Regions from separate parts of the Arthrobacter sp. B3I4 genome, predicted to be linked through region 3. Evidence: predicted binding sites of a transcription regulator. Region 3 holds the regulator's gene; each other region holds the start of a gene.

Region 1 (9,531 bases), 370 kb from region 3:
GATCCCGGGGATTTCACCGTCGCCACCGTTCCGGGCCGGCTCAAGTCCACCGGAGACCCGTGGGCGGACATGCACGCCAGCCCCGGCTCTCTCGAGACCCTGCTCAGCTGGTGGGAACGGGACCTCGGCTCCGGCCTCGGCGAGCTTCCCTTTCCGCCGGACTTTCCGAAGATGCCCGGTGAGCCGCCGAGGGTGCAGCCCAGCAGGGCACGCGTCAAGGAGTAGGTGTCCCTAGCCAGCTGGGTCGACGACAGGATGAGCTGGCGGCAGCGTCTGGTGCAGCCGCAGCCGCCGGCGCAGCCGCCGCCGCAGCCGCAGCCGCAGCCGCAGCAGCCGGCGCCGGCGCCGGCGCGGTTCTCCTTCAATGTTCCACCCCACTTCTAGTCTTTTCCCATGGGAAGCGGGGTGGCTTTGAGTGCGGGGAGCAGGGCCGCGGTGGTAGGCGCCCCAGTTGCTGCTTTGGGTGCGCCGCTAGCCGCGCCCAGTGCTTCGTTTGCTGCCCTGCTCTTCGGCGTCGCCAGCTGGGCCCGCCCGGAGTTGTTCCGCGCTGTGCCCTGTTTGCGCTGATCGGCTGCTGTGCGGACTGCGCCGGTCCGTCTATATTGTCGGTGCCCGTGAGTAGGCTTTGGGTATGAGAAGCGGAGTGGCTTTGAGTGCGGAGAGCAGGTCGGCGGTGGCTGCGCTTCTTGCGTCGGTTACGGCGTTTGCTGCTTCTGTGGGGGTGGTGCTGGAGGACTGCGAGCCACTCAACGCCGTTCCCTCGCCTGCGGCTGGTTCCCTGGCCGGCGGCGGTGTCGTGGTCGGTGAGCTTGTGCCCGTTGCCGGTTCTTCCCGCGAGGCCGGCCCCCTGGCTGCTGCAGGCGCCGCGCCTGGGGCCGGGCCCCTGGCTGATGCCGGTTCTGTGCCTGAGGCCAGTTCTGAGGCTAGCGAGGGTGCTGTGTTTGTTGAGGATCCGTTGCGTGAGGCGGCGGATGCGTGCCTGGACGGGCTCGCGGAGGTGGCGCGGTTGGAGGGGCAGTTCGCGGCGGTGAAGACCCGGCTGACTGCGGAGTACCTCGAGGTGTCGGAGGCGTTGATGCCGCCGGTGTCGGCGCCGCAGCAGCGCACGGTGCACCGGATGTCGATGGTCGCGGAGCTTGCGTGTGTGTTGACGGTCAGTGAACGCTCCGCCGACGCGTTGATTGGTCAGGCGGTGGCGTTGACGACAGTGTTGCCGCTGACGCTGGGGGCGTTGCAGGCCGGGCAGATTTCCTGGCAGCACGCCCGGATCATGGTCGATGAGACCATGAACCTGGACCCGGCAGGCGCCGCGGCGCTGGAGGCGCACTTTATGGCACCGTACTTCCCGGACCTGGTCGTTCCCGGACCCGGCGAGGGGCTGCCCGGCGGGGGAACTGGTGCCGGGCCGGTTCCGTGCGAAGGCCCGGACGTGGCGGGAACGCCACCACCCGGACAGCATCGAAGCCCGGCATACCAAAAGCGTGCAGGACCGGCGGGTGGAATTCCTGCCCGACAGCGACGGGATGGCCTGGTACAACACGTATCTGCCCGCGGACACCGCGGCAGGGATCTGGGAACGGACCACCGCCACGGCCCGGGCCCTGCAGAGCCCGACCGAGGGACGGAACCTCACGCAGCTCCGCGCTGACGTCACCGCGGACCTGCTCCTCACCGGCGAGATCACCGGCAGCGGCAGCGGCAGCAGCAACGGCACCGACGGCAACGAAATAGCCGCCGTAACTATCACCGGCACCGGCACCGGCGCCGAAAGCGGCAACGAGATCGGCACCGGTGCTTCATGGTCCGGCAGCACCGGTTCTGCTTCCGGGTCGGCCGCTTCCGGCGTTAGAGGGGCTGGGTTGCTGGGGGATGTGCGGTTCCCGCGGGCGCAGGTGCTGGTCACCGTACCGGTTCTGTCGCTGCTGGGATTCACGGAGGAACCAGCGATGTTGGACGGGTACGGCCCGATCCCGCCGTCGATGGCCCGCCGGCTGGTGGCCGGGGGCACTGACTCGATGTACCGGGTGCTGGTTGATCCGCGGGACGGGGCGCCGTTGGAGATCGGCCGGAAAAGCTACCGGCCAAGCAAGGCCCTGCGGCAGTGGCTGCGGCTGCGGGACGCGAAGTGCTCGTTCCCGGGCTGTAACAACGCGTCGCTGGATAACGAAACGGACCACCTGCTGGCCTGGGCCGACGGCGGCACGACCGGGATCACTAACCTGGGCCAGGCCTGCCGTAAACACCACGGCCTCAAACACACCACCGCCTGGACACCCACTGGAGCCAGTAGAGACCACCCGCCCGGCTGGACGTCCCCAACAGGCCGCACCTACCCAAGCGAACATCAGGACTGGGAACCACCCCGAATGCCCGATGGCCTCCTGCCTGCAGATTCCCTGGCCGCTGAGTCCCTGACTGCAGAGTTTCCGATAGCAGACCCGCTCGTCGGTTCCGAACCGCCGCGGGACCCCGGCGGCCATGAACCGGGCCGCGGGTTGCGAACACCCCCGGACCCTGCCCCCGGCTATAGGCCCGCGATGCCCCCGGACCCCGACCCCGGCCTGGAATGGGACCTGCGTCCGGCTCCGGAACCCGACTTCGAACCGGACCTCGAATTCGACCCGCCTCCGGACCCCGGCCCCGATCCCAATCTGACCCTACCTGAAGACCCCTTCCCCGATTGGTACCTCTTCGTCGCCGCGTAGTTGAGCTTCATCCCGTCGCGTGTCGTTCCGTTAGTGTCACCTGGTCACCTATCGAGGGCGTCCGCCTCGCTGATGCCCGCCTCCTCGACTGGGTGGCTTCGTTCAAGGGTGATGAGGTCCCGGCCGAACGAGTACGACAGCAGCGCGAGGGCCAACAAGACCGCCGTCGTCTTCGGAAAAACTGGGACGCCCGGGGACAGCGCGAAAAGTAATGCGAGAGGCTGCAGAGCGCCGATGGCCTTGCGGCCGTGGGAGACCGGAAGCGTCCTTCGCAGGGCCGGGCGGAACCTCCCGGCAGCCGAAAACGCGTAGTACATCAGCCCGATCAGCAGCGTCCAGGCTCCAAGGGCTGCAGCGGCGGCAAAGGACAGCACAAGCGTAAGCGCGGCATCGGTTTCGGTGTCGAAGCGTGCACCATCGGCAGAGGTGGAGCGAGTTCGCCTCGCCACAGCACCGTCGACGGCGTCCAGCCCGAAAGCCGCAGCGCCCAGGATCAGGAGCAGCCCGTCCGGGGGATGCGGGCTGAGGAGGCTCGTGACCGTGAGTACCGCACAACACGCCACCAGGACGGCTCGTCCCAGGGTGACACGGTCAGCCGGAGTGAACGCCGGAGGTTCCCGGCGCAGAATGGAGGCGCAGTTGGTGCCCAGCACGGCTGCTCCGGCGCCCACAGCCACGACTCCAAACGCTGCGCTGGGGGATGTCAGAAACGCCAGCCAACTGCCCACACCGAGATAAGCGGCAGCGGCGGCGGTCAGGTCCCGCCTTGTCCCGCGAGCGATGATATTTGGCATGGACACCTCGTCCCCATGCTAGCAACGCACAGCGCTGCTGTAGATGGCCGGCGGCGGCCCCTTGGAGAGCCGTTGCCCCGTGGTGTGGCAGGGTGGGAAGTAGCCTGTGTCCGATTGCACCCAAGGAGTCCTTGCCCATGACCGTGCCCATCCTGGTGCCCATCGCCGCCGCGTCGCAGGATCTGGGTGGGATTGTCGGCTTTGCGGCCAAGGCCATTGATGCTCTGGGCGAGTGGGGCGTAGGACTCTTCACCCTAGCGGAGACGGTGTTCCCGCCGATTCCCAGCGAGGTCATCCTGCCGCTTGCCGGCTTCCTGACGCGACAGGGATCCATGAGCCTGCCGCTTGTCTTCCTGACCAGCACGCTGGGAGCCTACGCGGGCGCGCTTCTGCTGTATTGGCTTGGCGCCCGGCTGGGCCTCGAACGGTCCATCCGCTGGCTGTCCAAGCTGCCCTTGGTGGAGCGGGAAGACTTCGAGAAAGCCGCGGACTGGTTCGACCGCCATGGCCGGCCGGCAATTTTCTTCGGCAGACTGATTCCCGGGGTGCGGAGCCTCATCAGCCTGCCCGCAGGAGCCCAGAAGATGAACATCCTCAGCTTCAGCATTTTCACCCTTTTGGGAAGCGGCTTGTGGAACGGACTACTGATCGGCCTGGGCTCGCTCCTTGGAACGCAGTACGAACTCATCGACCAGTACTCCCGGTACCTCAATTACGCCGTTTACGCGGCGGTGGCCGCGGTGGTGCTGTGGTTTATCGTCAGAGCCGCCCGGCGCAGGAATTCAGCAGACACAAAATCCTGAGGTGACCGGGCCTACTTGGCCTGTTCCCGACTTACCTGTCGGTCCTCTCGGGTCCACCCGCACCGCTACTGGGCCTCCTACGCGTCTTTTGTGCCGTCAAAAGTCGGGTAGTTCCCCGGCTTGTTGCCTACCCTTCATTCGTGCAACCGTGGGCTTCGAGGGGCCGTCTGGACACAAAGGCGCAGCGTGCGATGTTCTTCTCTGCCGGCCCTGGGAACGTGAATTGCATCGTTTTGCCTGGGGAAACGGAGAACATCGTGGACGACGCGCTGGAACCAGCACCATCGATTGCCGTCCAACTGTTTGGACCGCTGGTGATCCGCCGCGACGGCACGACGCTGACCGCAAAGGATCTGGGTGGATGCAAGCCACGGCACATTCTGGAGATTCTCCTGCTTAGCCTTGGAAAGCCGGTTTCCAAGGTCCATCTGATTGAGATGCTCTGGGGACACAGTGCCGGCGAGGGGGCAGTGGCTACGCTGGAAAGCTACGTCAGTGGGATCCGCCGCGCCATCCAACCCGGGCAGACCAAGACAGGACCGCTGAGGACCGCCAACAGCGGATACCTGCTCGATCCCGGGTTGGTTGACCTGGATCTGTCGCGCTTCGCAGCGCTGCTCCGCGCGGCAACCCTCAGGAAACCGGACGAGGCGTACCCGCTCCTGGTGGAAGCGCTGGAACTGTCTGCTGAACCTTTGCTCGGATTCGAACTGGCTGCCGACTGGGCCGATGACGCCAGGACCCGGCACGCGGCGGAACGGGTGGGAGCGATGATCGCGGCGGCGGAGACAGCGTCTGTCCTCGACCGGCACCACGAGGCGGTCCGCTGGGCGCAGTTGTCCGTCCAGGCGGAGCCGCTGAATGAACGGGCATGGACGGCGCTCGTGACCGCCTACGAGAGGGCCGGGCTTCCGGCCGAAGGACTGACTGCCTACGAGCGTTGCCGCCGTCGCTTTGACCGCGACCTCGCCTGCACGCCGGGACCGGCGCTTCAGGCGGCCCATCTGAGATTGCTGCGACAGCGCGCAGACGCCAACCCGGAACTGTCCGAGGTGCTGGCGGCCTTGCTTTACCTCGGCGAACGGCTCAGCGGCGCCGGCGGGCGCGACGCCGGGCAGGGCACCGGGACGTACAACGGCGGGCAAGTCACCGGCAGGCAGGGCGGCGGGCAGGGTGCCGGCGGGCAAGGCGCCGGAGGGCAGGGCGCCGGAGGGCGCGACGCCGGGCAAGGTGACGGCGGCGAAGGAACCGGCGGGCAAGGAACCGCTGGGCGGGGCGCCGTCCAGCACCGGGCGGCGGAGCGCCGGCTGCACGAGGACGCCAGCCGGATCCTGGATTCCTTCCTGCAACGGGTCCGCGCGGCGGTCTGACCGTGGACACCGCGGCCGGCGGCTGCGGGTGGCTGTCGGTTGGGCCTGTCAGGCGGCCTTCACCACGGGCAGCTCGTCCCAGTGCGTTGTGTAGCGCGGGGACAGCATGTCGCGCTTCATCGTCCAGTCGGGACCGCCGCGGATGCCTGCATGGCCGAGGCCGATGGAACCCCTGCCGTATTTACGGCCGACCTCTTCCAGCAGCGGGCCGATGCCGCGTTCCTCATGCGGGTTCTCGAAGACGGCCAACGGTGCCTGGTTGGCGGTCGGGCGCAGATCGGTGACCATGATGCCCGCCCGCGCGTACTTCACGCCGTCCTCGATCCGGGGGAGCAAGGCATAGGCCGCCCGGGCCAGCAAGAGCGGGTCCGCGGTGGGCATCGGCAACCGGACGCAGGCGGACGGATGCGAGCTGTCCCGCGGGTTGTAGTAGGACGTTGCTGCGAAGGCGGTCAGGACTTTGGCCTGCAAACCGTGTCGAGCGAGCCGGGCGCTGGCTTGCTGGGCGTAGATCCCCAGGACCTGGCGGATTCCGGCCGCAGAGTTGATGGGGGTCGCGAAGGACCGGCTGAAAATCAGCTGGTCCCGGATTGCGCGCTCCTCTTCGAGCGGAATGCAGGCTGTACCACCCAGCTCCAGAACGGTGCGCATCAGCACCACCGAGAAGCGCTCGCGGATCCGAACCGGGTCCGCCCGTGCGAGGTCTAGGACGGTTTGGATTCCAAGTGCGTTCAGGCGCTTCGTGAGCCGGGTCGAAATTCCCCACAGTTCGATGACGGAAAGACCGGCCATGAGCCTGTCCCGCATTTCCGGCGGAATTGAGTCCCAGTGGCACACACCGTCGAACGCCGGGTTGTGCTTGGCCCACTTGTTCGCAAGCTTCGCCAGGGTTTTGGTGCCGGCGATGCCCACGCAGACCGGAACTCCAACATTGCGGCGGACCGCAGTCTTCATGGCGTGCCCGAGCCGGAGCAGCTCCTCGGGGCTGCCGCGCACACCAAGGAAAGCTTCGTCGATGCTGTAAACCTCCAGCCAGGCCGAATACCGGCCCAGCAGCTCCATAACGCGGGCGCTGATGTCCCCATAGAGCTCGTAGTTGCTGGACTTGGCAACCAGCCCCCATTCCTTTGCCCGGGGTGCAAGCTTGAACCACGGTTCACCCAGCGGGATGCCGAGGGCCTTCGCCTCGGCCGAGCGGGTGACCGCGCAACCGTCATTGTTGGACAGCACCACCACCGGCCGGCCCTCCAAGGAGGGATCGAAGGCCCGCTCCGCGCTGGCGTAAAAGCAGTTCACGTCCACGAGCGCTATGCTGCCGCTGCCAAAGCCGGAGTCAGACATGGTGCAGGCAGCGGGTGGCGACACCCCAGATGACAAGGTCAGACAGAGCCGCCACCGCAATGTCCGGATAGCGCGGGTTGTCCGCCTGCAAAATCACGCCGGAACCACTGATGCGCAGGCGCTTGACGGTCAATTCGCCGTCGAGGACGGCGACGACGACGGACCCGTCGCGGGGCTCCAGCGCCCGGTTGACGATGAGCTCGTCCCCGTCGCTGATGCCCGCGCCCTCCATCGAATCCCCGGACACCCTGACGACGTAGGTGCTGGTGATGTCCTTGATCAGGTGCTCATTAAGGTCGATCCGGCCCTCAAAGTAGTCCTGAGCCGGCGAGGGATACCCCGCCGCGACGGGCACCGGCGAGATCAGGACCGAGAGAAGGGAGGTGCCCGCGTCTATCACGCGGGGTCCGATGATTACGCCCACAACACACCTTAGTTCGAATATATGTTCGAATAAAAGTGTAGCCCCGGGGGCCGACTTTTAACCCGACCTTGTCCGATGGTCGCCGGTGCACGACCACCGAACCCGCGAGGGCGGTGGTTTAGCGTCCGGTCAGACTGACGAAGTACTCCTGCTGGACCGCGCGACGGTCCAGCTTCCGGGCAGTGCGCATTGAGGGCTGGTTCTCCGCGTGGATCTGGCCCCACACGGTGTCCGCACCCGAGCGTTGACCTGCCAGGAATGAAGACTGCACCGCGGCAGCCAGACCCCTGCCACGGAGGCGCTTCGACAGGAGGATGTCCAGCATGCAGAGGGCACGTCGGCCAAAGAGCGGGGAGATCGTGGCAGCCGCCAATCCCGCGAAGCCGTGGTCGTCCCGAAGCGACATCAACAGGCCCTGGTCCGCCGCCTCTTGAAGCCCCTCCAGGTCGGACTCCGAGACGAACGGGGCAAGTCCCGGGGCGTCTGACCGCCACGCCTGATGTTCGTGCTGGTAGTCGGGGAACACCTCACCCGCCGCTTCCGGCCAGGAGATCGTCAAAAACCCGGGCAGGTCCCGCTCGCCAGTTCGTGTTGCCGCGCTCAGGGACCCGGCCATGCATGTTGCCCAGCTCTCTGCGTCTAATTCTTCGAGGCCTGGCTGCTCCCAAAATGTAAAGCCACGCAGGTCAACGCCACGGTAGGCCCCGCTCACCTGGGCGGCCAACGCGTTAACGGCCGATAGGCCGTTCACCCGGGCAGTAGTCTTGACCGCCACGAACGGGAAGTCCGGATCGAGGTTGCGGTATCTGAGGCCTGAAACCACGGTGCGCTCATCGCTGGTTTCAAGCAGCCGCTCGGTCATGTCTTCAACGCTTACTTTGACGCCAAGCCGGGCAATCCTGGCCGCCGCCACGTTCGGAGACGCAAGAGTGGCGAGGGACCCGACGTCGTCGATCTCTGCCTGCTCCGCTTCCTCGGCGTCGAACCCCGCAGGAAGGTATTCCAAGACGGGGCGGGCAAACGCGGCGAGCTGGTGGTCCGGCAGTCCAAAGGGGTTCATTGATCCCTAGGCTACTGGAGCTGACCAGCTGAAAGAGGGAGCTATTCGTTCAAAAGCTACTCCGCAGGTAACCCGGCTAAGGTGCAGCAGCTGAGGCGGGATCGATCCAGTAGCGCCGCTTGCCGTTGCGGGTGTCCTCATAGGCGCCGCCGTTCCGTTCGATGGTCGCCCGGGAGGCCGCGTTCTCCTCGTCGCAGGTGAGAAGAACCCGCGGGATCCCCAGATCGCGGGCAAGCGGCAGGGCGGCGGCGAGGGCCTTCGCTGCATGACCGCGTCGCCGCGCGGAAGGCCTCACGCTGTAGCCGATGTGGCCCCCTTCGTTGAGCAGGAAGTCGTTCAGCTCATGCCTGATGGCCAGTGAACCGAGGAATGAGTCACCTTCCACGATCCACAGGTAGGTGCACGGCACGTAGCCCGGCTTCCGCGGGCTTTCCGGCAAAGCATCGTCGAGGAGGGCTTGGACGAAGCGTCGGAACGTCCCGGCGTCGCTGAGTTCTTGCAGGTCCCAGTCCTCCGCGCCCGCGCCGTCCCTGTGGGCGCCCTCAAATTCCGCCGAGCCTTCCAGCCATGAGGAGTGATAGCTGACGTCGGGTGCGATAAGCAGAGGCATCAGATGATCGTACGGGAGGGCGCTCCTATTCCTTCGCTACTCGAACCGGGACGGGTCGCCCATGCCGCGGCGCACTACCTCCGCGACGCCGCTGGAGAAATCAATGACCGTCGTCGGCTCCGCCCCGCAGTCGCCGGAATCGATGACGGCGTCGACCACGTGGTCGAGCCGCTCCTTGATCTCCCAGCCCTGGGTCAACGGCTCCTCTTCGTCCGGCAGCAGCAGCGTGCTCGACAGCAGCGGCTCGCCGAGTTCGGCCAGGAGCGCCTGGACCACCTTGTGGTCGGGGATACGGACGCCCACAGTCTTCTTTTTCGGATGGAGGAGCCGCTTCGGGACCTCCTTGGTGGCCGGCAGGATGAAGGTGTAGCTTCCGGGGGTCACGGCCTTGATGCTGCGGAACACGTCATTGTCGATCTGCACG
Region 2 (9,531 bases), 430 kb from region 3:
AGCGCGGCACGCATCTCCGGCAGCAGCAGGTGCGGCAGTACCGAGGTGTACCAGGAGCCCGGGCCCAGGACCACCCAGTCCGCCAGTTCAATCGCGGTGAGCGCCTCGACGCAGGCCGGAGCCGATTCGGGCAGCAGCCGGACCCCTTCCAGCGAGCCGGCGACGGCGCATTTGGCCTGGCCGCGGACGGTTTCCAGCACCGGCGTGCCGTCCGGGCCCGCGACCCGTGCCCGGCCTTCGATGGTGAGCGGGGTGGTCGACATCGGCAGCACCTGCCCGCGGGCGCCCAGCAGTGCGCCGGCCCACTGCAGGCCCGCCACCGTGTCCCCCAGCAGTTCCCAGAGCGTGACGATCAGCAGGTTGCCCATCGCGTGCTCGTCGAGGGACCCGCCGCGGCCCGCGCCGGGGCGGAAGCGGTGCTGCATGACGTCGCGCCAGGTCCGGCCCCAGTCGGTGTCATCGCAGAGAGCGGACAGCGCCATCCGCAGGTCCCCGGGCGGCAGGACGCCGTACTCCTCGCGCAGCCGCCCGGAGGAACCGCCGTCGTCGGCGACCGTGACGATGGCGGTCAGCTCGGAGGTGAGCAGGCGCAGTGCCGAGAGCGACGCGGAGAGACCGTGTCCGCCGCCGAGGGCAACCACGGAGGGGCCTTTGTCCTGCTGGCCGGCGGAGACCGCGCTGGCGGCCGGAACCAAGGGCAGCGGCCCGGTAAGGAGCGCCATTACTCGCGGCCCAGATCCCGGTGCGTGGTGGTCACCGTGACCCGGGGGTACTGCGCCAGCCGGCGCGACAGTTCCACGGCCACGGCCACGGAGCGGTGCTTGCCGCCGGTGCAGCCGACCGCGATGGTCGCGTAGTGCTTGTTCTCGCGCCGGTAGCCGTCCAGGACAGGTTCGAGCGCGAGCACGTAGCGTTCCACAAAGTTGCTCACGCCCTCCGCCTCAAGCACGTAGTCGCTGACGTCCTTGTCCAGGCCGGTGTGCGGGCGCAGCTGCGGCACCCAGTGCGGGTTGGGGATGAAGCGGGCGTCGGCGACGAAGTTGGCGTCCACCGGCAGCCCGTATTTGAAGCCGAAGCTCATGACGTTGAGCCGCAGCGCGACCGGGCCTGTTTCGCTGAACAGCTCGGTGATGGCGGTCGCGAGGCCGTGGACGTTGAGCGTGGAGGTGTCCAGGACGATGTCGGAGGAATCACGCAGCTCCTGCAGCAGATCGCGTTCGGCGGCGATGCCGTCGAGGATCCTGCCGCCGCCCTGCAGCGGGTGCGGCCGCCGGCCCTGCTCGAAGCGGCGCACCAGGACGTCGTCGCTGGCGTCCAGGAACAGCACCCGGAAGGTGACGCCGCTGGTCTCCAGGTTGCGCAACGCGGTGCGGATGTCCGCGAAAAGGTCCTTGCTGCGGACGTCCATGACGACGGCGAGCTTGGAGATGGACCCCGGGGCGTGCGAGACGAGTTCCGCGAGGGTTCCCAGCATCTGCGGCGGCAGGTTCTCCACGACGTACCAGCCGTGGTCCTCGAGGGCGTCCGCGGCGGTGCTCCGGCCGGCGCCGGACATCCCGGTCACTACGAGCAGTTCCGCTTCCACCGGCTTGACCGGGGTCAGCCCGTCCGCCTCCGTGCCGGATCCCTCCGTTGACTCTGCCATTCGTCGTGCCCCATCTCTGCTGTGCGCTCTGCTGTCAGCACGGCGCGCGGGGCAGAGGCTGCCGGCCGCGCGTCGTACTTCAGCTTCTTACCCTAGCCAACATTGCCGGAGCTAGCTAAGTTTCGAGGATTTCGCCGGTCGTCATGTTGATCGCAGGCGCCGCCGGTCCGTCCGCCTCGTCCCCGGCACTGAAGTGCCGGACGATGGCACCGGCCAGGGCGGGGCCGATGCCCTTGGCGGCGGTGAGTTCCTCGACGCTGGCGGCCTTGATGCTCTTCACCGAGCCGAACTGGTTCAGCAGCGCCTTGCGCTTGGAGTCGCCGAGGCCAGGGACGCCGTCGAGGGCGGAAACGGTCATGGCCTTGCCACGCTTTTGCCGGTGGAAGGTGATGGCGAAGCGGTGGGCTTCGTCGCGGATCCGCTGGAGCAGGTACAGCCCGGCGGAGGCGCGCGGCAGGATCACCGGGAAGTCGCTGTCCGGCAGCCACACCTCTTCGAGGCGCTTGGCGAGTCCCACGACGAAGACGTCGTCGATGCCCAGTTCCGCCAGGGCGCGCGCCGCCGCATTGACCTGGGGCTTGCCGCCGTCGACGACGACCAGGTTGGGCGGGTAGGCGAACTTCGCCCGCGGGGCCGGCGTCGTCGTGTCCGCCAGGACCGCGGCGGTAGCGGCCTCCAGCGCCGCCTGGTGTGCCGGTTTCGCCGCAGCCGCGGCCTGCGCCGCCTGGTCGTCGAGGTAGTGCCGGAAGCGGCGCGTCAGTACGTCGTGCATGGCCGCGGTGTCGTCGTTTGCGGCGGCGCCGGTGACCGAGAACTTGCGGTAGTCGGATTTCTTGGGCAGGCCGTCCTCGACCACCACCATGGAACCGACCACGTTGGTGCCCTGGACGTGGGAAATGTCGAAGCACTCGATCCGCAGCAGTGCGACAGGAAGGTCCAGCGCCTCCTGCAACTCCTGCAGGGCCTGGGAGCGCACGGTGATGTCGCCGGCGCGCCGGGACTTGTGCAGTTTGAGGGCGTGTTCGGCGTTGTCCCGCACGGTGGAGAGCAGGGCGGCCTTGTCGCCGCGCTGCGGCACCCGGATGTCCACCCGCGCGCCGCGCAGCCCGCTGAGCCACTGGCCAAGCTCCTCGGCGTTGCTCGGTTCTGCCGGGACCAGCACCTCCCGGGGCAACCTGCCCTGGTTCTCGCCCTCTTCGCCGTAGACCTGCTGGAGCAGGTGTTCGACCAGGTCCGGGGTGGTGGTGTCTTCGACTTTTTCGACGACCCAGCCGCGCTGGCCCCGGATCCGGCCGCCGCGGACGTGGAAGACCTGGACCGCGGCTTCCAGTTCGTCCTCGTGCAGGGCGAAGACGTCGGCGTCGGTGTCCTCGGCCAGGACCACCGCGTTGCGTTCGAACACTTTCTTCAGCGCGACGATGTCGTCGCGGACGCGGGCGGCGCGTTCGTAATCGAGTTTCGCCACGGCGGCGGCCATGTCCTTTTCCAGCCGGGACACGAAGCGCTTCGCTTCGCCGCCCATGAAGGCGCAAAAGTCCTCGGCCAGGCCGCGGTGGTCCTCCGGCGAGATCCGGCCCACGCAGGGCGCGGCGCATTTGTCGATGTAGCCCAGCAGGCAGGGCCGGCCGCTGGCTTCGGCGCGTTTGAAGACCCCGGCGCTGCAGCTGCGGACCGGGAAGACCCGGAGCAGGGTGTCCATGGTGTCGCGGATAGCCCCGGCCGTGTACGGGCCGAAGTACCGGGTGCCCTTGCGCCGTTCCCCGCGCAGGACCTGCACCCGGGGGTACTTCTCCCCCATTGTGACGGCGAGATAGGGGTAGGACTTGTCGTCGCGGAACATGACGTTGAACCGCGGCTTGAATTCCTTGATCCAGGTGTACTCGAGCTGGAGGGATTCCAGTTCGCTGCCGACGACGGTCCATTCCACGCTGCTGGCGGTGTGCACCATCGCGTGGGTCTTGGGCAGCAGGCCGGAGGGGTTGGCAAAGTAGGAGTTCAGCCGGGAGCGGAGGTTTTTGGCCTTGCCCACATAGATGACCCGCCCGTGCGGGTCGCGGAAGCGGTACACGCCCGGGTTGGTCGGGATCTCCCCGGTCCGGGGACGGTAACTAGCTGGATTTGCCACTGGTCTATTCTACTGAGCCGACGGCGGGGAACCGAGCCGCGGCCGGCGCCCCGGCCGGGGTGCCCTGGTCAGTCGACGCTCTTGCTCTGGTTGTACGTGGTGGCCCGCTGCTGGCCGCTGAGTTCGGCGATGGCGTCCATGATCCGGTCGGTGACCTGGCGCCGCGCGGGCAGCGAGTGGTCCGGGCCGGTGCGGTCGAAGTAGAGCGGCTCGCCGACCTTCATGGTGAAGTGCTGCGGCCTGACCTTGTTGCTGTCCGCCGGCTGCAGGTTTTCGGTACCGATCAGGCCCACCGGGATGACCGGGGCGCCCGTGGTGAGGGCGAGCCAGCCGACGCCGGTGCGGCCGCGGTACAGGATGCCGTCCCGGGACCGGGTGCCTTCCGGGTAGATTCCGACGCCCTTGCCGGCCTCGAGAATGTCCAGCAGCGTCTTCAGGGCCTGGACGCTCGCCGCCTGTTCGCCGCGCTCCACCGGGATGGAGCCCACGGCCTCGAAGAACGATTTCATCATCCGGCCTTTGGCGCCGCCTGTGGTGAAGTACTCCGCCTTGGCGAAGAAGGCCACCGGGCGGGGCATCAAGGCCTGGACGATCACGCTGTCCAGGAAGGAGAGGTGGTTCGGCGCCACGATGAAGGGGCCCTCGGCGGGCACGTTCTCGAGGCCGATCACGGTGGGACGGCAGGTCGAGGAAATGAGCCCGCGCGTCGTCCAGCGGATCGCGTCAAACATTGCCAATAGTGTGCACCTCATTCAGCTGCGGGGCGTCGGTGGTCAGGGGCCGGGCCTGCCCCAGCCTACTGCGGCGCATCCCGGCGGCCCGGCAGCGGCTCCGGCAATCTGGCGTATTCACCGGTGTAGTTTCTCACGAGCCGGCCGCAGCGGGAAAACCGCATTCCCGCTGCGGCATATATCGGTGGTCCTTAGCTGAGGATTTCGGCGAGGAACGCCGCGGTGTGGCTGTCCTTTGACTTGGCCACCTGCTCGGGCGTGCCGGAGGCGACGATCCGGCCGCCGCCGGAGCCGCCGTCGGGCCCGAGGTCCACGATCCAGTCAGCGCTCTTGATGACGTCGAGGTTGTGCTCGATCGTGATGACGGTGTTGCCCTTTTCCACCAGGCCCTGCAGGACCATCAGCAGTTTGCGGATGTCCTCGAAGTGCAGCCCGGTGGTGGGCTCGTCGAGCACGTAGATGCTGCGGCCGTTGGAACGCTTCTGCAGCTCGGCGGCCAGCTTCACGCGCTGCGCCTCGCCGCCGGACAGGGTGGTGGCCGGCTGGCCGAGCCGCACGTAGCCGAGCCCGACGTCGACCAGGGTGCGCAGGTGCCGGGCGATGGGTGAGAACGCCGCGAAGAACTCCGCGCCTTCCTCGATCGGCATGTTCAGCACGTCCGCGATGGTCTTGCCCTTGTAGTGGACCTCGAGTGTTTCGCGGTTGTACCGGGCGCCGTGGCACACCTCGCACGGCACGTACACGTCCGGCAGGAAGTTCATCTCGATCTTCAGCGTGCCGTCGCCGGAGCAGGCTTCGCAGCGGCCGCCCTTGACGTTGAAGGAGAACCGGCCGGGCTGGTAGCCCCGGACTTTCGCTTCGGTGGTCTCGGCAAAGAGTTTCCGGATGTGGTCGAAGACACCGGTGTAGGTGGCCGGGTTGGAGCGCGGGGTGCGGCCGATCGGGCTCTGGTCGACGTGCACCACCTTGTCCAGGTGCTCGAGGCCCTGGATGCTCTTGTGCCGGCCGGCGACCTGCTTGGCGCCGTTGAGCTTGTTGGCGAGCACCTTGTAGAGGATCTCGTTGACCAGGGTGGATTTGCCCGAGCCGCTGACGCCGGTCACGGCGGTGAACAGCCCCAGCGGGAAGGCGGCGTCGACGTTGAGGAGGTTGTTTTCCTTGGCGCCGACGACCTTCAGTTCACGCTTCTTGTCGTACTTGCGGCGCTTTTTGGGCACCGCGATGGACTTTCGGCCGGACAGGTAGTCACCGGTCAGCGATTCGGTGTTCTTCAGCAGGTCCTGGTAGGAGCCGGAGTGCACGACCTTGCCGCCGTGCTCGCCGGCGCCGGGTCCGATGTCCACGACCCAGTCGGCTTCCTGGATGGTGTCCTCGTCGTGCTCCACCACGATCAGGGTGTTGCCGAGGTCGCGGAGCCGGGTGAGGGTCTCGATCAGGCGGCGGTTGTCGCGCTGGTGCAGGCCGATCGAGGGCTCGTCGAGGACGTAAAGGACGCCGACGAGCCCGGAACCAATCTGGGTGGCGAGGCGGATGCGCTGCGCCTCGCCGCCGGACAGCGTGCCGGAGGGCCGTTCGAGGTTGAGGTACTCCAGGCCGACGTCGAGCAGGAAGGTCAGGCGGGCCTGGATTTCCTTGAGCACCTGGTGCGCGATCTGGGCCTCGCGGCCGGTGAGGACCAGGGTGTCCAGGAAGCGGGCGCATTCGCGCATCGGCAGTCCGGCGACCTCGGCGATGGATTTGCCGTTGATCAGGACCGACAGCGACGCCGGGTTCAGGCGGGCACCGTTGCAGGCCGGGCACGGGACCTGCCGCATGTACTCCTCATAGCGGTCCCTGGCGGAGTCCGAATCGGTCTCGGTGTGCTTGCGGTGCACATACTGGACCACGCCCTCGAAGCCGGTGCTGTATTTGCGCTCCCGGCCGAAGCGGTTGCGGTACTGCACCACGACCTTGTGGTCCTTGCCGTGCAGCACGGTCTGCCGCGCATCCTTGGAAAGCTTCTCCCACGGGGTGGTCATGGAGAAGCCGATGTCCTTCGCCAGTCCGCTGAGCAGCCGGTTCCAGTACTCGGTGGTGGCGGTGCCGAGCGACCACGGTGCGATGGCGCCCTCGGACAGGGACAGCTCCGGGTTGGGGATGAGGAGTTCCTCATCGACCTCGAGCTTGGTGCCGATGCCGGAGCAGGCGGAGCAGGCGCCGAAGGGGTTGTTGAAGGAGAAGGAACGCGGCTCGATCTCGTCGATCGCGAGCGGGTGCTCATTGGGGCAGGCGAGGTGTTCGGAGAACGCCCGGATCCGCTCCGGGTCATCCGCGTCCAGGTCGACGAATTCGGCCAGCACGCGGCCCTCGGCCAGGCCGAGGGCGGTTTCCACCGAGTCGGTCAGGCGCTGGCTGATGCCTTCCTTGACCACGAGGCGGTCCACCACCACCTCAATGGTGTGCTTGAACTGCTTGCCGAGCTTCGGCGGGTCGCTGAGCTGGATCAGTTTTTCGTCCACCCTGGCCCGGGAGTAGCCCTTGGCGGTCAGCTCCTTGAAGAGATCGACGAACTCGCCCTTGCGGCCGCGCACCACCGGCGCCAGGACCTGGAAGCGGGTGCCGTCGGGCAGTTCGAGGAGCTGGTCGACGATTTGCTGCGGGGTCTGCTTGGTGACCGGTTCACCGCAGACCGGGCAGTGCGGGCGTCCCACCCTGGCCCACAGCAGGCGCATGTAGTCATAAATCTCGGTGATCGTGCCCACCGTGGAGCGCGGATTCTTGCTGGTGGATTTCTGGTCGATGGACACCGCCGGTGACAGGCCTTCGATGAAGTCGACGTCGGGTTTGTCCACCTGGCCCAGGAACTGGCGGGCGTACGCCGAGAGCGACTCGACGTAGCGCCGCTGGCCTTCAGCGAAGATGGTGTCGAAGGCCAGCGATGACTTCCCGGAACCGGACAGGCCGGTAAAGACGATCATGGCGTCGCGGGGCAGGTCCAGGTCGACGTTGCGCAGGTTGTGTTCCCGCGCGCCCTTAACGACCAGGCGGGAGAGGTCGGGGCGGACCAGCTCCGCACCCGGTGAGGCGGGGCCGGAGGGCCGGCGGGTGGCCGTTTTTTCGGCCGGTACCGGCATGGCAAGGGGCTGGATATCGACGGCGGGTTCTTCAGCTACGGCTTTAGGCACGCCTCCAATGCTAATCGAAAACTTCTTCGAATCTCCATTCGGGCGGCGAATGTGCTAATGGCGAACGCGTTTATTCAGGTGCCAATGGTTAGCGGCCAATGGTCAGTGCCGGTCGTAGGCGGCGGCCAGCAGTTGGACCGCCTCGGCGAAGCTGGCGCCCTGGGCTTGGGCGGCGCTGGCGAACTGCGCCGCGGCGGCCGCGAGGGAACCCCACGCCTCGTCCCGGGCGCACACAACAGTGCCATTCCTGCCCTGCGTGGCCACGACTCCGGCAGCTTCCAGCTCCTTGTAGGCGCGCGCCACGGTGTGCGGCGCGACGCCAAGCCCGGCTGCGAGGCTGCGGACCGCCGGGAGCCTCGTCCCCGGCGCGAGGGTGCCGTCGTCGGCCCGCTCGATGATATGGAGCCGGAGCTGCTCGAACAGCGGCACCGAGCTTTCGGCGTTGGGTTTCCAGTTGCCGGGGAACGGCCGGGTCCGGTTCGCGTCCGATGTCACAGTTCCGGCTCCAGAATGCCCTCGGGTTGTTCGCGGCCGGCGAACTGGGCGCGGTAAAGCTCCGTGTATACCCCCCGGGAGGCCATCAGCTCCTGGTGGTTCCCCTGTTCGGCAATCCGTCCGTGGTCCATAACGAGAATTAGATCAGCGTCCCGGACCGTGGACAAACGGTGCGCGATCACGAAGCTTGTCCTGCCCTGCCGCAGCGCGGTCATCGCCTCCCGGATCTGCACTTCCGTGCGGCTGTCCACGGAGCTGGTCGCTTCGTCGAGGATCAGGATGCTCCGGCCGGCCAGGTGCGTGCGGGCAATCGAAATGAGCTGGCGCTGGCCGCGGCTGAGCGAGTCACCGTCGTTGCCCAGCACCGTCGCGTAGCCGGCCGGCAGGGCACGGACGAACTGGTCAACGTGGCTTGCCTGCGCCGCGGCGGTGATCTCGGCGTCGCTGGCGCCGGGCCGGCCGTATTCGATGTTTTCCCGGATGGTGCCGGTGAAGAGCCAGGCTTCCTGCATCACGGTCCCGAAGACGGACCGGAGCCGGTCCCGCGGCAGCCCGGCGATGTCCGCGCCGTCGACCGTGATCCGGCCGCCGTCCAGTTCGTAGAAGCGCATCAACAAATTGACCACCGTGGTCTTGCCGGCCCCCGTATGGCCTACGATCGCCACGGTCTGGCCGGGTTCGACGACGAAGGAGAGGTCCTGCACCACGGGGTCGCCGGCGCGGTAGCCGAAGCTCACCCGTTCAAAGGTGACGCGGCCGGGAGCCGAGCCGGCACTCCCCCCGGCTCTCCCGCTGGGGCGCACGGTGCCGGCCGGGATTCCCGCGGCGCCGGCCGGGATTCCCGCGGCGTCGTCGGGGATTCCCGCGGCGTCGTCGGGGATTCCCGCGGCGCCGTCGTAGATTCCCGCGTCGTCGGGGATCTCCGGGGCGTCCAGCAATCCAAAGACTCGATCGGCGGAAGCCAGGCAGGACTGCATCAGGGTGAGCATCCCGCCGATCTGGCCCATCGGCTGGCTGAAGAGCCGGCTGAACTGGATGAAGGCCTGCACACCGCCGACAGTCATGGCACCGGCGATGACCTGCAGCGCACCGATCACCGCGACCGCGATGTAGTTAAGGTTGGAAACGAAGATCATCAGGGGCTGCACGACGCCGGACAGGTACTGGGCGCTGGACGCTGCCCGGAAGAGCCGGTGGTTGCTGTCCGCAAAGGTTGCCGCGGCGGCGTCCTGCCGCCCGAAGGCCTTGATCACCTCGTGCCCGGTGAAGAACTCTTCGAGGTGTGAGTGCAGGGTGCCGGTACTGGCCCACTGTTCGGTGAAATGGGCCTGTGATTTCCGCGCCACGAGCACGGTGATCCAGGTGGAGAGC
Region 3 (9,531 bases):
CCGCCGAGTGCTTCAGTGAACTCGCGCGGCAGAACGCTGCCGACGCCGACGTCGTGGTCACCAACCACGCCATGCTGGCCGTCAGCGCGTTCGAAGGCCTGGCGGTGCTGCCCGAGTATGACGTCGTCGTGGTGGACGAAGCGCACGAACTGCAGGACCGGGTCACCGGCGCCGTGTCCGGCCAACTGTCCGTGGCCATGGTGCACGCAGCCGCCTCCGGTGCCCGCAAGCACACCGGCATCACGGTGGACGCGCTCAACAACGCCGCTGCCAACCTTGAACTCGCGATCGAAGGCGTTCCCAGCGGCCTGATGCCCAACGGGCTCAACAACGAGCAGCTCGACTGCGTCGACCAGCTGCGTGACGCCTGCCGCGCTGCGCTCTCGGACTCCAAGGGCGACAGCAGCGCCACGGCCGACGGCGGCCGGCAGCTCGCGCGCTCCCGCCTGATGGTGATCCTCGAACTGTGCGAACGGCTGCTGGCAGCGAAGGAGAACCGCGAAGTGGTGTGGTTCTCGCGGAACAGCAGCTTTGATCCCCAGCAGGGGTACTCGCAGCCGGATGACTCCGCGCCCGCCCTGATCAACATTGCCCCGCTGAGCGTCGCCGGACGGCTGCGCGAGGGGCTTTTTGCCGACCACACCGTGGTACTCACCTCGGCGACCCTGGCCATCGGTTCCGCTTTTGAGCCGGCCGCCGGCGGCCTGGGACTGGTCGGCCCCGGCGCGCCCAGCTGGACCGGCGTCGACGTCGGCTCACCCTTTGAGTATCCGAAGCAAGGCATCCTATACGTCGCCCGGCACCTGCCCAAGCCGGGCCGGGGCACGTCCCCCGAGGCCCTGGATGAACTCGAAAAGCTGATCCGGGCCTCCGGCGGGGGCGCCCTGTGCCTCTTCTCCTCGCGGCGTGCCGCCGAAGAAGCCGCCGATGCCATGCGGCCCCGGCTGGGGCTCAACATCCTGTGCCAGGGCGAGTCCACCATGACGGCGCTCGTGAAGCAGTTCGCCGATGAACCGGATACCTGCCTGTTCGGCACCATGTCGCTCTGGCAGGGTGTCGATGTGCCCGGGAACTCCTGTCGGCTGGTGGTGATCGACCGGATTCCGTTCCCGCGGCCCGATGACCCGCTGATGACCGCACGGTCCCGCGCCGTGGCGCAGTCGGGCGGGAACGGCTTTATGAGTGTTTCGGCCACGCACGCCGCCATCCGCCTGGCCCAGGGCGCCGGCCGGCTGATCCGCTCGACCTCGGACAAGGGCGTCGTAGCGGTGCTTGACTCCCGGTTGTCGACTGAACGGTACGGTGCTTTCCTGCGGGCCGCGCTCCCGCCGTTCTGGCCGACCACGGATCCCGCGGTGGCCTTCGCCGCGCTCGAACGCCTCGCCAAGGAAGCGCCCGCCCGGCAGCCAGCCAGATAGGCGCCGCCGCGGGCTCGCCAAGGAGGCGCCTGCCGGGCAGCCAGCCAAATAGCCGCGGCCGCCGCAGCCGAAACGCGGAAGGCCGCCGTCCGGGCGGACGGCGGCCTTCCGGCTAGCGGGACACCCGACAGGGCTAGAGCGAACGCAGCACCGAGACGACCTTGCCCATGATGACTGCATGGTCGCCGAGTATGGGCTCGTACTGGGTGTTTTGCGGCAGCAGCCAGGTGTGGCCGTCGCGCTGGCGGAAAGTCTTGACCGTGGCCTCATCATCGAGCAGCGCGGCAACGATGTCGCCGTTGACGGCGTCGTTCTGGCGCCGTACGACCACCCAGTCGCCGTCGCAGATGGCGGCGTCGATCATGGAGTCACCGGCCACCTTGAGCATGAACAATTCGCCGTGGCCCACCAGTGAGCGCGGCAGGGGCATCACGTCCTCCACCACCTGGTCCGCCAGGATCGGTCCACCCGCTGCGATTCGGCCGACGAACGGCACCATCGCGGTGTCGGTGGCGCTGGCCAGCTCGGAGACGGCGCGGCCACCCACCGCGCGAAGGCCGCTCGACTTCTCCGCCCCGGAAATCTTGGTAGCTCCCTCGTCGAGGGTCAGTGGCATGAGTACTTCCATGGCCCGCGGACGCTTGGGGTCCCGCCGCAGGTAGCCCAGCTTCTCCAGCTGCGAGAGCTGGTGGGTGACGCTGGAGAGGCTGGCGAGTCCGACGATGTCGCCGATTTCACGCATGGAGGGCGGGTAGCCGTTGTCCGTCACGGAGCGCTGGATGGTTTCCAGGATCTTCTTCTGCCGGACGGTAAGGCCCTTAGGCGCCCGGCTGGTCTGAGGGCTGCGCTGGGGAGCCCTCCCGCCGGCGGCTTGTGCTGCCATGTTCGCCACGCCTCTCCATTTCCCCGGCCGCCGTGCGTGCCGGGACCAGTCAGTCCTAAAAATGTCAGACCCCGCTGGTCAACTGCTATTGATCGTTCCAGGCGGTTGTCCTGTGCTTCAAAAATAGGCCAGCCGTTCGGGTTTTTCAAACATTTGTTCTAGTGAGTCTCGACAATGTTCGTTCATAGGTGCTAAAAATAGAACAGCAGGGTTCGAATATGTGTTCGAAGAATCGGTTCGGAGCTCGGGTAACCGTTCGGTTGTGCATTCGAAGCGTGCGAACGATCAGCTTTTCAAGTTTTGCGTTAGATGGTTCGGCCGGTTGGCGGCAGGTACGAGGAGTACGCCGGGCGGCACAGATCAGTCCAGGAGGGCTCAGTTCATGTCAGCAGTAAGCGCTAATTCCGATTCCATGGTTTCAAGTTCCCGCCGGCCCGCCGCACCCGCGGCTGCAATGAAACAGGCGCCGTTGCGCTTGACCCGCCGGGGAAGGTTCGTCTTCTTTGGCGTGCCGCTGATCCTGCTCGCGGCCCTCATCCTCTCGCTTGCCGGTTTCCTCAACGCGCCGGCCAAGGCCGCTGATTCGTCCGGGGGCTTGACCCTCACGCCGACGGTCACAGTGACGGTCCAGCCCGGCGAATCGCTGTGGACCATCGCCGGCACCGTCGCCCCGGACCGCGATCCGCGGGACGTGGTCGCCGATATCGTGCAGTTGAACAACCTCGGGGCTGCCCGTGTGCTCCCCGGCCAGCAGCTCTACATTCCCGCCAAGTAAGCGGAAGCGGAGCGCCCGGTTTCAGGCCAGGGCCCGGTCTCACTTAAACTAGACGGGTGACCGACCAGCTAGAGCGACTCAACCGACTGCCCCTCCGGACGAATTTGCGGGGGCTGCGCCCCTATGGCGCACCCCAGTTGGACGTCCCCATTCTGCTCAACGTCAACGAGAACACCCACGGCGTCCCGGCCGACGTCCGGGCTGCCATTGCCGAAGCCGTCACCGAGGCGGCCGCCGGGCTGAACCGGTACCCGGACCGCGAGTTCACCGAACTGCGCGAAGCGCTGGCTGAATACCTTGGCCACGGTCTGACGGCCGGCAACATCTGGGCAGCCAACGGCTCCAACGAAGTCCTTCAGCAGATCCTTCAGGCCTTCGGCGGCCCGGGACGCACCGCCCTCGGGTTCCCTCCCACGTATTCGATGTACCCCCTGCTGGCTGCCGGCACGGACACCGAGTACATCGTTGGAGCGCGCGTTGAGGACTACGGCCTCAGTGCCGAATCCGCCGCCCGCCAGGTCCGCGAGCTGCAGCCCAACGTCGTCTTCCTCTGCTCCCCGAACAACCCCACCGGCACGGGCCTGGGACTGGACGTCGTCGAGGCCGTGTACGAGGCAGGGGAGGCAAGTCAGACCGTCGTGATCGTCGACGAGGCCTACCATGAGTTCGCCCACGAGGGCACGCCCAGCGCCCTGACGCTGCTGCCCGGCCGGGAGCGGCTGATCGTCTCGCGGACCATGAGCAAAGCCTTCGCCCTGGCCGGTGCGCGGATTGGTTACATGGCAGCTGCACCCGAGGTCACGGACGCCCTCCGGCTGGTCAGGCTGCCGTACCACCTCTCCGCCATCACCCAGGCCACCGCCCTGGCCGCACTGCGCCACCGGACGGCCCTGATGGCCGATGTCGAGGACATCAAGCGCCAACGGGACCGGATCGTCTCCGAGCTGACCCGCATGGGACTGCAGCCCGCCGCCTCCGATTCCAACTACGTCTTTTTCGGCGGCCTGGAGAACCAGCACGACGTCTGGCAGGGGCTGCTGGACGCCGGCGTGCTCATCCGGGATGTCGGTATTGCCGGTCACCTGCGCGTCACTGCCGGCACTGAGACCGAAACCACACGGTTTCTGGAGGCCCTCGAACGGATCCTGGCCGGCCGGGAAGTTCAGCCCGCCTAGACTTAACCCAGGACACGCACACCGCCGGCGTTCGCGGGCGCCCGCCTTCTCCCAAAGGACATCCCACATGAGCAACACCGGAACAGCCGGCGCCCGGACCGCCCGCCTCGAACGGACCACCAGCGAGTCCTCGGTGCTCGTCGAAATCGACCTCGACGGCACCGGCGTCTCCGACATCAGCACCTCCGTGCCGTTCTATGACCACATGTTGACCGCACTGAGCAAGCACTCCCTGATCGACATGACGGTCAAGGCCACCGGCGACACGCACATCGACGTCCACCACACGGTGGAGGATGTCGCGATCACCTTCGGCGAGGTTCTCCGCACTGCCCTGGGCAGCAAGGCCGGTATCCGCCGCTTCGGCGAGGCCACCGTCCCGCTCGACGAGGCCCTGGCGCAGGCCGTCGTCGACGTTTCGGGCCGGCCGTACCTGGTGCACGCCGGCGAACCAGCGGGCCAGGAATACCACCTCATCGGCGGCCACTTCACCGGTTCCCTGACTCGGCACGTCTTCGAGGCCATCACTTTGCACGCCGGTATCTGCCTGCACATGAACGTCACTGCCGGCCGGGACCCGCACCACATCGTCGAGGCCCAGTTCAAGGCCTTCGCCCGGGCCCTCCGGGCCGCAGTAGAGCCCGATCCCCGGGTTGAAGGCATTCCCTCCACCAAGGGTGCGTTGTGACCGGCCCGGAACTCCGCGACGGGGCCATCATCGACCCGGACGCGGCCCGGAAGCCGCCCTCCCCGGAAGGAAAGCCCACCGTCACCGTGCTCGACTACGGTTCGGGGAACATCCGCTCGGCCGTGCGCGCCCTCGAGCGGGCCGGCGCGGAGGTCATCCTGAGCTCCAAACCCGAGGACGTGCTGAACGCCGATGGCCTGGTCGTTCCCGGGGTCGGGGCCTTTGAGACCGTGATGAAGGAACTCAAGGCCGTTGACGCCATCCGCATGATCGGCCGCCGTGTCGCCGGCGGACGGCCGGTGCTGGGGATCTGCGTCGGACTTCAGGTCCTGTTCGAAGCAGGTGTCGAACACGGTACCGTCGCGGAGGGCATGGGGGAGTGGCCCGGCAAGGTGGAACTCCTGCCGGCAGAGGTTGTGCCGCACATGGGCTGGAACACGGTCACCGCGCCGGAGGGTTCCACGCTCTTCGCCGGGGTTGAAAATGAGCGCTTCTATTTTGTGCACTCCTACGGCGTGCAGCGCTGGGACTTCGACGTGGTCCAGCCGCGAATGGCGGCCCCGCTTGTCACCTGGTCCGAACACGGCGCCCCGTTCATCGCCGCGGTGGAGAACGGCCCGCTCTGCGCAACCCAGTTCCACCCGGAGAAATCCGGCGACGCCGGTGCGCGCCTGCTGAAGAACTGGGTCGACAGCCTGCGCGGCCGCACCCAGGCCGCCGCACCAGCCGGCGCTCCGGAAAAGACCGCCTGAATGTGGTCACTAGTCCTGATGGGCCTCGCCGGCCTGCTGGTCGGCGGCGGCGTCTCCTTCCGGCAGCAGAAGAGCCCGTTGTGGGTCCAGATCGTGTTCTACTTCCTGGCCGGCATGTCGCTGCTGGCCGCGTACCTGCTGACGCTGCCCGGCAACTGAGTCCCGCAGCCCTACCCGCTCCCGCCGCTCCAACCATGAGGACCTAACGATGATCACCGAAACCCCGCTTCCGGTACTTGAGCTGCTGCCCGCCGTCGACGTCGTCAACGGCCAGGCCGTCCGCCTGGTCCAGGGCGAAGCCGGCAGTGAGACCAGCTACGGGACGCCCCTGGAAGCCGCGCTCAACTGGCAGGAGCAGGGCGCAGAATGGGTCCATCTCGTCGACCTCGACGCCGCCTTCGGCCGCGGGTCCAACGCCGGGCTGCTCCGTGAGGTTGTCGGCCAGCTGGACATCAAAGTCGAGCTCTCCGGCGGTCTGCGCGATGACGAGTCGCTGGAAAAGGCGCTGGAGCTTGGCGTCGCCCGCGTGAACCTGGGCACCGCGGCCCTGGAGAACCCGGAGTGGACGCACCGTGTGATCGAACGTTTCGGCGACAAGATCGCCGTGGGCCTCGACGTCCGCGGCACCACCCTTGCCGGCCGCGGCTGGACCAAGGAAGGCGGCGACCTCTGGGAGGTCCTGGACCGCCTCGAAGCGTCCGGCTGCGCCCGCTACGTGGTTACCGACGTCACCAAGGACGGCACCCTGCAGGGCCCCAACGTGGAACTGCTGCGCCAGATGGTGGAGAAGACCGGGAAACCCGTCGTGGCCTCCGGCGGCATCTCCAGCCTCGAGGACCTCAAGGTCCTCCGCTCCCTGGTTCCGCTCGGCGTCGAGGGTGCCATTGTCGGCAAGGCGCTCTACAACGGCAACTTCACCCTGCCCGAAGCCCTCGACGTAGCCGGCCGCCGTTAGGCCCGGCCGCCCCGTGGAACACAGCACCCCTACCGGCAACGGGCCCTCCGGCGGCCGTGAACTGCCGGGCCACATCGCCGCCGCCCTCGCTGGCGCCGGCGGAGCGGCTGACTCCGCCGGGCAGCCGTGGGCCGGGCGCAGCCTCAGCGGCGATGACGCCACAATCCACAACTTCGAGGACGACGACGGCGCTGCCGACGCCGGCTACCTCGCCGCGCTGGCCGCCTTGGCCGCCGGCGAGGGCGACGAAGCGGCAGTGGTGGCGTCGCTGGCCACCGCCCGCGTCTTCGTTCCGATCGTTGCCCGGCTGGCTGAAGAAGGCGACGCCGTCGCCGGTGCCCACGGTGAATTGCATGGCGACAAGCAGGCAGACATGGCTCTGGTGACCCTCCAGGCCCCCGACGGCCGGACCGCGCTGCCGGTCTTCACCTCTGCCCGGTCCCTGGCGGCCTGGCATCCCGAGGCGCGGCCTGTTGCGGTCTACGCCGCCCGTGCCGCGCTGTCCGCCGTCGCGGAGAACGCCGAACTGCTCGTGCTGGATCCCGGCTCGGAGGCTACCTTCGTGGTGCGCCGGCCCGCTGTCTGGGCGCTGGCCCGGCAGCACGGCTGGACACCGAGCTACCGTGACGCGGCGGTCGCGGACGCCGTCGCGGCCGCTGCCGCCGGCTTTCCCGCCCTCCGGCGCGTGGAGATCTGTCCGGGCGGGGGAGTGGCTTCGGCGCAGGCCGGCGGCGGACAGCTTCCCGGCGGCGGTGCGGGCCCGGAGCTGCGGGTGGTGCTGTACCTTGAAGACGGACTCGACGCCGCCGCGGTGCAGTCCCTCGTGGCCGGGCTCAACGACGCCTGGGCCCGGAATGAAATATTCGCTGACCGGGTTGACTCGATCGAAATCAAGTTGCAGCGCGCAGCACCATAGCCGACGGCCGGAACGGAAACCTTCCGGTGCTGCCGACGGCAGTACACAAAGGAACGCAGTTTCGTGAATTTCGCGCTTTACCGGGATCTGCTGGCCGTGCGGCCGATCCGGAACCTTTTGCTGGTCGGCATGATCGCCCGTATCCCGCACTCTGCCGCCGGGGTGCTGCTGACCCTGCACATCGTTCTCACCCTGGGGCAGGGCTACGCCGCCGCGGGCGCTGCTGCCGCCGTCATGACCATCGGCATTGCCGTGGGCGCCCCCTGGCGCGGCCGCCGCGTGGATACGGTGGGCTTGCGCCGGGCACTCATTCCTTCCGTTGTGTCCGAGACCGTTATCTGGTCCATCGTCCCGCACGTCAGCTACGAAGCGCTGCTGCCTTTGGTGTTCATCGGAGGTCTGCTCACGTTGCCGATCTTCAGCGTGGTGCGCCAGTCACTGGGAATCCTTGCCTCCGGCGAGCAGCGCCGGACGGCCTTTGCGCTGGACGCGATCAGCACGGAGCTGGTCTTCATGGTCGGCCCGGCCGTCGGCGCCGTCGTCGCGACGGCGGGATTTTCGGTTGTAGGGCTGACCGTAGTGGGCATCGCCACCTCGGTATCCGGGCTGTTCCTGATGTGGTTCAACCCGCCGACCCGCAGTATCGAAGCGGATGACGAGTCCGAAGCCGTATTTGAGTCCAGCCAGCAGGAAGCCGCCGAGGCCGCCGTCGTCGCTGCCGCACCGGCCCATCTCCAGGAAGCCGCCGCCGAGTTCGCCCCGCTGGCCGCGGCTGAACAGCGGCGGAAAGGCCGGCTTGGCCTGCGCCACAAGGTCGTCCACAACTTCGCCTGGTTCACCGCCGCCGTCGCCGCAGTCTTCGCTGTCGCCGCCGGAGCGGGCATGGTGCTCAGCGGCACCGATGTGGGGATCGTCGCGGCCCTTGAAACCGGGGGGCATCAGGCAGAAATCGGCATTGTGTTCCTGTTCTGGTGCGCGGCGTCGGTGCTGGGGGGCCTGGTTTACGGGGCGATGCACCGGCCGGTTTCACCGGTTCTGCTGCTGCTGGGCATGTCGGCGCTGAGCCTGCCGATGTCCTTCGCGCAGGACACCTGGACGCTGGCGCTGCTTTCGCTGCTGCCGGGCCTGCTCTGCGCGCCGGTGCTCTCGGCCGCGTCGGAGAAGGTCGCGGAACTGGTCGAGGAGGGCAGGCGCGGCGAAGCCATGGGCTGGTACGGCTCTGCCCTCACCGGCGGCGTGGCGCTCGGCGCGCCGCTGGCCGGGCTCTTTATCGACGGCGTGGGTCCTGGTGCCGGCTTCGTCTCCGTCGGCGTGGCCGGCGTCGTACTCTGCGTGGTGGGCCTGGTGCTACAGCGCCGGCGCCGCCGTCGGCTCGCCGCGGCCTAGGCCTTGCCGGTTCCTGACCGCCCCGGCTGCCAACGTCTGGCTTAACGACGACGGCGGGCGGACCGCTTTGGTCCGCCCGCCGTCGCCGCAGGGAATGGCTCACCGGCGTTGGTTTACCGGTACCAGTTCTCGGGTATCAGTTCACCGGGCCCGTGTACTTCTCGCCCGGGCCCTTGCCCGGTGCGTCCGGAATGGCGGATTCTTCGCGGAAGGCCAGCTGCAGGGACCGCAGGCCGTCGCGCAACGGGCCGGCGTGCTGGGATCCGATTTCGGGGGCCGCGGCCGTTACCAGCCCGGCCAGGGCCGTGATCAGTTTGCGCGCTTCGTCCAGGTCCTTGAGCTCTTCGGCATTGTCTTCGGCGGCCAGGCCGAGCTTCACCGCAGCAGCGCTCATGAGATGGACCGCGGCGGTGGTGATGACCTCGATCGCGGGGACCTCGGAGATGTCGCGGATCTGCTGAGAGACGTCACCCTGGGCGTCCGCCGGCCGGTAAACGTGGGAATTACTATCTGCTGTGCTCATGCTGGTAAGCTTGTCACAGACCGACTGGATGTCGTTATTTCTACAGCGGCCGAGGAGCAG

The links. The regulator LexA, encoded in region 3, represses DNA repair genes until DNA is damaged. The targets are predictions, from matches to a motif close to TCGAACANNTGTTCGA.
Region 1: the regulator LexA is predicted to act here: its motif matches at 7,451-7,466, upstream of QFZ61_RS12855 (LexA family transcriptional regulator).
Region 2: the regulator LexA is predicted to act here: its motif matches at 7,680-7,695, upstream of uvrA (excinuclease ABC subunit UvrA).

What each region holds. Positions count from the first base shown of each region.
Region 1 is NZ_JAUSYK010000001.1:2,702,328-2,711,858, reverse strand. Features, by position in the region: gene ligD (non-homologous end-joining DNA ligase) at 1-225, shown strand, start outside; partial or broken gene QFZ61_RS12880 (DUF222 domain-containing protein) at 812-2,705, shown strand; gene QFZ61_RS12875 (CDP-alcohol phosphatidyltransferase family protein) at 2,750-3,499, opposite strand; gene QFZ61_RS12870 (DedA family protein) at 3,637-4,302, shown strand; gene QFZ61_RS12865 (BTAD domain-containing putative transcriptional regulator) at 4,536-5,672, shown strand; gene QFZ61_RS12860 (Y-family DNA polymerase) at 5,721-7,013, opposite strand; gene QFZ61_RS12855 (LexA family transcriptional regulator) at 7,006-7,437, opposite strand; gene QFZ61_RS12850 (hypothetical protein) at 7,556-8,497, opposite strand; gene QFZ61_RS12845 (GNAT family N-acetyltransferase) at 8,574-9,107, opposite strand; gene QFZ61_RS12840 (L-threonylcarbamoyladenylate synthase) at 9,144-9,531, opposite strand, start outside.
Region 2 is NZ_JAUSYK010000001.1:2,649,747-2,659,277, forward strand. Features, by position in the region: gene yvcK (uridine diphosphate-N-acetylglucosamine-binding protein YvcK) at 1-722, opposite strand, end outside; gene rapZ (RNase adapter RapZ) at 722-1,645, opposite strand; gene uvrC (excinuclease ABC subunit UvrC) at 1,761-3,770, opposite strand; gene QFZ61_RS12640 (1-acyl-sn-glycerol-3-phosphate acyltransferase) at 3,839-4,507, opposite strand; gene uvrA (excinuclease ABC subunit UvrA) at 4,693-7,665, opposite strand; gene QFZ61_RS12650 (GntR family transcriptional regulator) at 7,768-8,160, opposite strand; gene QFZ61_RS12655 (ABC transporter ATP-binding protein) at 8,157-9,531, opposite strand, start outside.
Region 3 is NZ_JAUSYK010000001.1:3,076,704-3,086,234, reverse strand. Features, by position in the region: gene QFZ61_RS14575 (ATP-dependent DNA helicase) at 1-1,418, shown strand, start outside; gene lexA (transcriptional repressor LexA) at 1,552-2,301, opposite strand; gene QFZ61_RS14565 (LysM peptidoglycan-binding domain-containing protein) at 2,714-3,076, shown strand; gene QFZ61_RS14560 (histidinol-phosphate transaminase) at 3,133-4,251, shown strand; gene hisB (imidazoleglycerol-phosphate dehydratase HisB) at 4,319-4,939, shown strand; gene hisH (imidazole glycerol phosphate synthase subunit HisH) at 4,936-5,691, shown strand; gene QFZ61_RS14545 (hypothetical protein) at 5,692-5,850, shown strand; gene priA (bifunctional 1-(5-phosphoribosyl)-5-((5-phosphoribosylamino)methylideneamino)imidazole-4-carboxamide isomerase/phosphoribosylanthranilate isomerase PriA) at 5,900-6,646, shown strand; gene QFZ61_RS14535 (SseB family protein) at 6,660-7,562, shown strand; gene QFZ61_RS14530 (MFS transporter) at 7,626-8,948, shown strand; gene QFZ61_RS14525 (DUF1844 domain-containing protein) at 9,085-9,471, opposite strand.